3 regions of the Halobacillus sp. ABR2_026 genome follow, and region 1 is predicted to be linked to each of the others. Evidence: riboswitches for the same ligand, from Rfam matches in the RefSeq annotation. Region 1 holds a riboswitch; each other region holds the start of a gene.

Region 1 (3,280 bases):
TTATTATGAGGGAGAGAGCCCTTATTTATATACGAGAGAGCGTAATCCGAATACGGATGAATTGGCAGGGACCGTGGCGGCATTGGAGAAAGCGCCTGCTGGTGTGGCTTCCTCCTCAGGGATGTCAGCTATCCTCGCAGGGGTGTTAGCGGTGGTAAAACCCGGGGAGCATATAGTGGCGGCAGAGGATGTGTATGGGGGTACCCATAAACTTCTCACCAAAGAACTTCCGACATTCGGTATCGATGTGACGATGGTTTCATTCGCAAATTTGCAGGAGGTAAAAGAAGCGATTACAGACAAGACGAAATTGTTGTATACGGAATCGATTTCAAATCCGTTCCTTCGGGTGGAAGATTTAGCGGGTATTGTTGACCTTGCTAAAGAAAAAAACTTGAAGACAATGGTCGACAATACGTTCGCTACTCCTTATCTGCTCCAGCCCTATGAACAAGGGGTAGATTTAGTGGTACATAGTGGGACGAAATATATCGGGGGCCATAGTGATGTAACGTGTGGAGTTTTGGTTGGAAGTGAAGATTCGATTCAAAAGGCATCACAAAAAATCGTCACGTTAGGTGCGAACCTCAGCCCGTTTGAAGCATGGTTAACACAACGCGGAGCGAAAACTTTAGGTCTGCGAATGAAAAAGCAATCATACAATGCAGAAGAAGTAGCGAAAGCCTTTGCTGACCATGAGGCCATCCGTACGGTTCACTATCCTCAGCGGGTATCCGAGCAGGGAAATGGAGCCATTGTCACGATTGAGCTTCTGGATTCCATTAATATTGAGACATTTTTCAAGTCCCTCGGGTGGATTAAAATAGCTCCTACCCTGGCCGGGGTGGAAACCACCGTTTCTTATCCTGTACGGACATCTCACCGTGCTTTGTCAGAACAGGAGCGAGAGAAAATCGGTATCAATGATTATGTCATTCGTCTATCGATCGGCATTGAAGACCATGAGGACATCATTGAACAGTTGAAAAAATCAATAGAAGCTTCAATATCATAAATATTCAAAAATGATTGACTTTTCTGATTGTTATCCGTTATACTTCACAACATAATCATTTAACTGAATACATCTCTTATCAAGAGTGGCTGAGGGAATAGGCCCTGTGAAGCCCGGCAACCTTCAAACATCGGTTTGAAAAGGTGCCAAGTCCTACAGATCATCATCGATCTGGCAGATAAGGGGAGGAATGTATAGGATCAACCCTCTTCTTATTTGGAAGAGGGTTTTTTGGTGTGGAGGCGGACATGAAGCGACTTATCGCTTTAAAGCCAACTTTATTTATACGGATAGTTACCATTTAAGGAGGAATAGAAGATGACCCATTCTTTTGAAAGCTATGATGTAGACACGATTTCCTTGCACGGAGGACAGTCACCGGACCCGACCACAGGATCACGAGCTGTGCCGATTTATCAGACGACTTCTTATGTCTTTCATGACACGGATCATGCTCAAAGCCTTTTTGCTCTCGATGAACCCGGAAATATATATTCTCGAATTGGGAATCCCACCGTGGATGTCTTTGAAAAACGGATGGCCTTACTGGAAGGGGGCGTTGCTTCTGTAGCTACAGCATCCGGGATGTCAGCTATTGCTTTATCGATCTTGAATATTGCCGGTTCCGGGGATGAGGTCGTTGCAGCATCGAATCTATATGGAGGGACCTATAATTTATTCGCAAATACTTTACCACGATATGGCATTAAAGTTCATTTTGTCGACCCTGAGAACCCGGAAAACTTCCGCGCAGCCATTACGGAAAAGACAAAAGCTGTTTTTGCCGAAACCATTGGGAACCCAAGTTTACACGTGCTGGATATTGAAAAAATTGCCACTGTAGCTCATGAATACAAACTTCCATTATTAATTGATAACACATTTGCAACTCCGTATACCTGCCGCCCGATCGAGCACGGCGCTGATATTGTGATCCATTCGGCAACAAAATGGATCGGCGGTCATGGAACAGCCATCGGGGGTATTGTTGTAGACGGAGGAAGGTTTGACTGGGGAAATGGAAAACACCCGGTTTTTACAGAGCCTGATGATAGTTACAACGGAATTGTCTATGCCGCTGATTTTGGCACGCTCGCCTATATCACTAAACTGCGTGTCCAGCTTCTTCGTGACTTTGGATCCTGTTTAAGTCCACAGAACGCCTTCTTGCTGCTTCAAGGATTAGAAACACTACACCTTCGCGTAGCGAGGCATGGAGATAATGCTCAGGAAATTGCTGAATACTTACAAGGCCATCCAGATGTCGAGTGGGTCGCCTACCCAGGGTTGTCCAACCATCCAGCTCATTCGCTTGCCAGCAAGTATCTTGAAGGAGGGTATGGATCAATCGTTAACTTTGGTATCAAAGGAGGGAGAGAAGCAGGAAGGCAAGTGATCAACAATATTTCCCTCTGGTCCCACGTGGCGAATGTGGGAGATGCAAAGTCATTAATCATCCATCCGGCATCGACGACTCACCAGCAATTATCCGTGGAAGATCTTGCAGCAAGCGGAGTGAAAGAAGAGTTGATCAGGTTATCCATTGGGCTTGAATCGAGTAAGGACTTGATCAATGACCTTGATCGTGCGATTGGGAAAGCGACAGGAAGAGAAGGAAGTCAAAAATCCATCACTGAAAATGATGAAGGTGTCATCAAATGGGCCCTGAGCTCTTCCAAAACGGAAGAGGATGGAACGACACGCCCGAAACGTTTAGCTGTAGTCGGACTAAGTGGAAAACCGTCCCGACCGAGTCATCGTCTGGCGAGAAAGATGCAGAGAATGGGGTATCAGATTGTGCCGGTCAATCCGAGGGAAACCGAGGTTCTCGGAGAAACTTCTTATCCGGATTTGAGATCGATTCCATTTAAAGTCGATGTTGTTCAAGTTTTCCGTAGTCCCGAAGCAGCGATTGGAATTGCTGAAGAAGCTGCTGAAATACGGCCAGGTGTGTTTTGGCTGCAGGAAGGAGTCATCGCACCAAAGGCTGCGGAAATTGCAAGTGAAGCTGGACTCGAAGTGGTCCATAACCGCTGCACGTATAAGGAAGCCCAGCGTTTAAGAGGAACCATCGATACGTACGCATGCGAACTATAAAGGAGGATTCGGCATGAAGTTGAAAAAAATAGCGATCACCATAGGATTGCTGACAACCTTTGGATTATTCGGTTGTTCGGATGCGGAAGGGGAGAGTGGGTCACCGGACAAAGTGACCCTGGATTATGCTTATTATTCTCCCACAAGTCTCGTATTAAAGGACCAGGG
Region 2 (3,280 bases), 500 kb from region 1:
ACTGACAGCAAAAGCAGCATTGACCGTTTTTCCTCGATCATCCATATCTTTCATCGTTGCAAGCATCGGTAAATGGTGAGCCGTGGAGGCAATCAACCCTGTGAGAGAAGTAGCATTCATCCCAAATTTCTTCCCAAGCTTACCAATGACCTTCTCCCCCTTGCGATTAATAAATGCGACAAGAGGATAAGCCCCGGCTAAAGTGACCGTAATTCTACCTACAATGATCATCCCTTCCGATAACGGAGCCATACCTTGGAGGAGAACAATATCTGTAAGTGTTTCAATAATGATAAGAACAAGGCCTGTGATGATTATTATTTCAATCGTTTTTCCAAAATAAGAAAATAAACGAATGGTCACATCTGTAAACAACCATAATCCGGCACCAATGCCTATAGAAAGTAAAAGAGCAGGAGTCAGGTTACGAAGCATCCACCCTGCTTCATAACCAGCCAGTCCACCTCCGATAAAGCATCCGATTGGAACAGTGACCAGACCAGCTAAGATTCCTTTGGAAAAGAATGGGCGGTCTTCTTTTTTTACAATCGTCAAGGCTACAGGAATGGTGAAAACGAGCGTAGGCCCCATCATAGTCCCGAGAAGTGCCCACGAAAACGTAGCTGCCTCCTTTTCTATAGCGAGAGACTCTGCTAACGGATAGGCCCCCATATCAATAGCCAGCATCATGGATGCAAACATTGCAGGATCTGCCCCGAGCCATAAAAATACGGGACGGATGACAGGGGCAAGCCATTGTGAGAGCACCGGGGCTAAAGAAATAATCCCGACCATTGACAGAGCGAGCGGACCCATCATCATAAAGGCTTCATAAAACCGCCATCCGAGAGAAAGCTTATGATTCAGGACATAATAATCAAGCGCTCCAAGCACCATGAACAAACACATGATGATAAGAATCGCATCATTCATCCACATACAGTCATCCCCTTCCTTATGTCATCCATGTTTATAATAACTTGCCATTCGGGTAGTTGTTTCTGCATAACGTCCGTTTCTCCTCGGCAACGGACAGCTAACTCATCTCAGGAGAAGGGAGGAAACGAAATGGTACAAGCCTTATTCATCGTGACCATCATTTTCATCGCAGCCAACCTGGTTTATTTTTTCACAAACAAACATTATAAGAAAAGCTATTTCAGCACAGCCCTTTTCTTTCAATTATTCTTTGTCCTTACAGGTGTATTGATCGGATTTGCGATCATCTATTACGTACTTTCCACGAATGGAGTCATCCTTGTTACCAGTTTATCATCACGAGATGCTGTAGACCCTTCCTTTTTGGATTTGGTTTATTTTAGTGGTGAAACATTATTAAGCGTAGGTTATGGAGATATGCTGCCCGTCGGGATCACACGCTTCTTTGCCTTGCTTGAGTCCGGGATCGGCATCCTTCTTCCAACTGCGTACTTTCTTAAAGCAATGGATGGATCCCGGCATCATAAAGAATGAAAAAGCAACGAAACTTCAGGACCAACTTTGGTTATCATCCATAAAAAAAGGACCCTTCTAGGGTCCTTTCGCTTTATCCGATGGAGCATGCCGCTGAGCCATGCTTTTGCAGATATTTCTGATGATGTTCTTCTGCTTCGTAAAAAGTCGTTGCCTGTTCAACTTCGGTAACGATTGGGCGTTTAAAGATTCCTTTTTCTTCCCATTCCTTAATTTTTTCGTCAGCAATGTAGCGTTGACTTGCATCGGAATAAAAAATGACAGAACGGTATTGATGCCCGACATCAATTCCCTGCTTGTTCCGGGAGGTAGGATCGTGAGCTTCAAAGAATATATTCACAAGTTCTGCATATGTGATGACCGTTGGATCATACTCCACTTTAACGGACTCAGCATGTCCGCTTTCCCCTGCTTTCACTTGTTCATAGGTCGGATTCTCCAAATGGCCGCCGATATAACCGACTTTCGTTTGAGTAACTCCTTCGAATTTTTCAAAGAATGCTTCTACTCCCCAGAAACATCCTGCACCAAAAATAGCTGTTGCCATATAACATCTTTCCTTTCCCTTAACGCAACTTCTATCGAGAGCCTTGACGGGCGTGTTGTTCCACAAAAAGACCCCTTTTCTTATCCAGTAAGAAAAGGGGTCGCTAATATCCGCACGATCCTCTCATCTCTTAGAATGGTCATCCATTCTACAGGAATTGGCACCGTTCTCGTCAATCCTTGGATTGATTCGATGGTTGCCGGGCATCAAAGGGCCAGTCCCTCCGCCTCTCTGGATAAGAAGTTTCCGTTATTTATTTTTGTTAGTACCCATAGTACTACGTTTGTGTAAAGAAGTAAAGGATAACAGACTGAAAAATTAATTTCGATGGGCTTCAAGTTCTCTCTTGTATTTATTGTATTCAAAGGATAACACGCACATGCCTGTCTGTAAAAAATTCAGCTTCAGCTTTGGCCCGTCGTATATACTTCTTCGAAAGGCTGGACGATGACGAACCCATCCCCCTCGAACTGCATTTGGATCGACTCTCCGCTTCCCCGTCCGATCAACGTCTTGAAGCTGATGTCTGTTTTGAAATTCGGCTCCAAGTGACCTGACCATGCCACCGTAGCATGTGGATCTGTGATCACCGGTTCACCCGGGCGTACCAAAAGCGTCAGCGGTTCATAATGGGAAGTAACTGCAACCCGGCCGCTTCCGCTCAGCGTCACATTAAATAACCCTCCGGAAACCATACCGGCTACCTTTTTCATCAGTTTAATATCCCAGTCAATGCTCGGTTCGAAGGCCAGCAGATCATTGCCATTAACGGTAAGCGTCTCATTGTCCAAGTCAAAGATGGTTATTTTCTTTCCCTGATCGGCAAGGTACAAACGCCCCCTCCCTGTCGCCTTCATTAAGGAACTACCTTCTCCTGTCATCGCTTTTTTGAACAATTTCCCAACCCCATGTTCAAGAATACCTTCTCTCTCAAACTTAATGTTTCCATTATAGGATATCATCGCACCCGCCTTGGCCCAGACTTGATCAAGAAGATTCACTTCCAGAATTCTCGGCGTCTCCAACTCAAAATAATCATTCTCCGATTCATCCTGCTTCGTTTTCCGAATAAACTCTTCAATGGAATATTCACTCATACCTTTGCCCCCTCCAAATTGTCTAGTCGTATAATGGAAATATATGTATGACCTGGTCATACAATAAATCCCTTCTTCACATAATGTATATACGATGGAGTCGGGGAAAGGTTTCATTATGTGGAGGGCTCGGGAAAGATTCATTGATAGTAGTTGTGATAAA
Region 3 (3,280 bases), 2.1 Mb from region 1:
TGTGTTGATTCACTGATGTCTGCTTCGAAATAAGGTTCATATGCTTCCAGAGGCGTTCGCTTTGTAAAGTAAACAGCGAGCAACACACCAATTAATGAGCAGACTACCGCAATGACGAATGGCAATTCATAGCCCAAAGCCTTTGCTGTCACATAAACAACAGAACCTATAATGATTCCTGCATAAGCTCCGGCTCTGTTCATCCTCTTCCAGTACAATCCTAAGAAGACCACAAGGAAGAACGCCGCACCAAAACCTCCATACACATAGACAAATCCCATAGCTAAAAACCACGGTGGATTTATAGCTAGAAGTACGGCTGCCGTTGCTATAGCAAATATACTCAAACGGAGCCAGTTTTTGAACTTACGTTCACTAATCCTTCTTGGTGCTATATTCAAGTATACGTCGTAATACAAAGAAGTCGCGCAGTGCAGGAGCATTGAATTGGCCGTGGAAATAGCAGCGGCACAAATGGCGACCAGTGTAATGCCACCGATGATCGGCGGTGTGTACTCCTGAATCACCAAAGGGATAATATAATCTGTTGTCTTTCCTACAGGGATGCTTGGAACAAGTACTTTTGCTCCTAATCCGATAATGATAAGCGGCCCCATAATGAAAATCAATACGAGGATCGTTCCCATCACCTGCATAATTGCAACCTTCACGTTCTGGGGGGCCAACATTCTAGTCACCCAGTGAGGAGAAGAAGGAGTCCCCAGGGAATTCGATATAAATATGGAGACAAGGGCACCAATCCCGAATGTTCCAAAAGGAGAAAGCAGAATCCCTTCCTCCAGCTCGGGGCCACCTACGTTCGTCGGAGCTGTAGTCGTTGCCAGCGTATCCAGGATGTTTCCTATTCCGCCAGTCAGTGACCAAACCACTCCACTCGCCAGCAGTACTCCGATGGCGATTAAAATCGTATTCAATGTATCTGTTGCTGCCACAGACCAAAACCCACCAACGCTTGTAATTAATATAAAAAGTAAAAAACCAAAAATTGCAATCTTATAATCAATGCCTGTAATACTTGAAAAGACGATTCCGAACCCTGTCACTTGAATGTTGACTAAAAGCAGATAACCGATGAACATGAGAATGCCGACAATCGCCTGTAATATACTCTTATTCTGAAAAGGCTCGAACCTTTGTCGGATAAATTCAGGAAAAGTTCGTGCAGGCTTTTCAGGTCGTCGGATTTTATAGGCGACGATTGGAATCAATGCCCCTCCAAAACACCAGCCGGCGACCCAGCCGATGACTGCCGCTACACCTGAACTATATAAATACCCAGGAACACCGATGACTGACGCCACACTTACCCACGTTGCTGATGTGGTACCGATTCCAAGCAGGAGCCCCATCCGGTGACCACCCGTTGTATAATCATCGATCGATTCTGCTTTTTTTAAGCTTTTAATGTTTGCCCAAATGAGAAAGAGGACATAAAAACTGAATACAACAACATACCAAATCATTCGTTAAACAACTTCCTTCCTAAATCTTATTTGTACTTAAAAAGACGCCCGGTAGCTCCCCAACGCTTAACGCCGGACTTTTCCACTTTGTAGCAGAGGTATGTACCTAACAGGAAGGAAAAAATCATGACTCCCACCCAAACCATCATTGCTAAGACCAATATCATTCACCTCTCCTCACTACTTGTTCATCCAATCGTTCCCTATATCCGGCCTCCTTATTTAAAATAAAAAACCCTTCTCTCAATAAGAGAGAAGGGTTTTAGGCAAACGTTCGATTGCTGTTAAACACTCTCTCATCTCCGGATCCGCTTTTGCGATCCTCTGAAATTGGCACCGTACATGAATCAGCCGGTTGCCGAGGCTTCATAGGGTCAGTCCCTCTGCCTCTCTGGATAAGAAAATTCCAAATATTCAAATGTTCATGGCTTTTATTCTACCATACACTTTCAGGACGTCAATCGGTCTCGGAAAATACCTGGGGGATTTTAAATGACAATAAATAGTATAGCGACGTCCACGTGCTATGATGATACTCATGGCCAACCGTATGTTTCAATCGTTGGTTGTTAAAACACGGAAAGTAGAAAATCGATATCTTCCCTGCTCCTACATTTACTCCTGAAAACTCCATCTCTCCACTTGGAAGAAGACAAACGGTCGTATCTGGGCCAAGCAGGGCATCTGAAGATTTTATCAAAGCTTCAAGAACTGCTTCCTCTGATTCCGAAGCTCTCAGCAATTTGATTTCCTCTTCGACCTTTTCCAACTTTTCTGGTGGAGAATTTATATACCCCTCCACCAGATGAGAGTACTTTCCACTCAAACAACGATCCTTTATCTGGTCCATTACGACCTCATTCCACAACGTCTTCCGTTCCTCGGCACCCCCTATGTCCTTAGCCTTTTTTACAAACTGATCCACGTATTCATAAGCAGAAAATATCTGCATGGATTGCCCGTTGATACTCGTTTCCATCATGTACATTTTTTCTTGGTCTACAGGTTCTTTTTTAAGCTCCTTTTTTTCAGAAGGAACAATACCCGTTGCACCCGGTCAAAATAATGAACAGCGAAACTCCAAAGATCGATAATCGTCGCATAATTCCTCCTTTATCATCATTCGTAAATTTCCATGTCTTTCATTTTCATACGAGATCGTGAAGAATCGGTTTCAAAGCGAACGTAATTTACAGAATAATAAAAGGTGCGATAGATTCTCTGAATCAATCGCACCTTTTAATCACTCCACTTAGAGTCATCTTTCATTTCTGTTAAGAACAACGGTTTGAGCTTTGAAGTGGACAAACCAAACAATGAGTAAGACTTTCCGACTTCTTGTCTAATTTATGAAAGTAACAACAAGTTTGACGAACTTTATGTTCACCCAGGACCCTATGATCCAAAAGATACGCAGCCATCGGATGCTTTTCACAATTAAAATAGCCGCCATCCAATTGATTCAGTTCTTTCGCCAAATGAATGATTTTTTCCTGGTAGTCTGGATATTTTTCCATAGCTTTTCTAAAAAATGAATTGATTCGAACGGCTACATTTTCCCATAAAATTATCGTCGGCAAGTTCGTTCGATCATGAAAGGATTGTAATACCAGTCTCAGGTGATGATTGAATAACTGCCTCCATGCTTCTTCCCTTGTATCAACATAATAAATTTGGTCTTCATCTACGCTAATCTCCAACTTTTCGCTAATCCTGCACGCCGTAATAGGAATGATTTTGGGTTTGTCTTCCCATAACATAGACTCTAATATTTTCGCAGGTAGAATTTGTGCGTA

Evidence for each region. Region 1 has a riboswitch for S-adenosylmethionine ahead of ACXADE_RS01430 (PLP-dependent aspartate aminotransferase family protein). Riboswitches for the same ligand answer to the same signal wherever they lie in the genome.
Region 2: it holds a riboswitch for S-adenosylmethionine, as region 1 does, so the genes downstream of both, msrA (peptide-methionine (S)-S-oxide reductase MsrA) here and ACXADE_RS01430 (PLP-dependent aspartate aminotransferase family protein) in region 1, are expected to answer to the same signal.
Region 3: it holds a riboswitch for S-adenosylmethionine, as region 1 does, so the genes downstream of both, ACXADE_RS12205 (sodium:solute symporter family protein) here and ACXADE_RS01430 (PLP-dependent aspartate aminotransferase family protein) in region 1, are expected to answer to the same signal.

Annotation. Positions count from the first base shown of each region.
Region 1 is NZ_JBSWTM010000001.1:259,446-262,725, forward strand. Features, by position in the region: gene ACXADE_RS01425 (trans-sulfuration enzyme family protein) at 1-1,015, shown strand, start outside; SAM riboswitch class I at 1,089-1,200, shown strand; gene ACXADE_RS01430 (PLP-dependent aspartate aminotransferase family protein) at 1,334-3,112, shown strand; gene ACXADE_RS01435 (aliphatic sulfonate ABC transporter substrate-binding protein) at 3,126-3,280, shown strand, end outside.
Region 2 is NZ_JBSWTM010000001.1:763,192-766,471, reverse strand. Features, by position in the region: gene eutH (ethanolamine utilization protein EutH) at 1-939, opposite strand, end outside; gene ACXADE_RS03855 (ion channel) at 1,069-1,473, shown strand; gene msrA (peptide-methionine (S)-S-oxide reductase MsrA) at 1,547-2,020, opposite strand; SAM riboswitch class I at 2,141-2,262, opposite strand; gene ACXADE_RS03845 (AIM24 family protein) at 2,425-3,117, opposite strand.
Region 3 is NZ_JBSWTM010000001.1:2,343,486-2,346,765, forward strand. Features, by position in the region: gene ACXADE_RS12205 (sodium:solute symporter family protein) at 1-1,484, opposite strand, end outside; SAM riboswitch class I at 1,778-1,886, opposite strand; gene ACXADE_RS12210 (DUF2268 domain-containing putative Zn-dependent protease) at 1,942-2,466, opposite strand; gene ACXADE_RS12215 (hypothetical protein) at 2,759-3,280, opposite strand, start outside.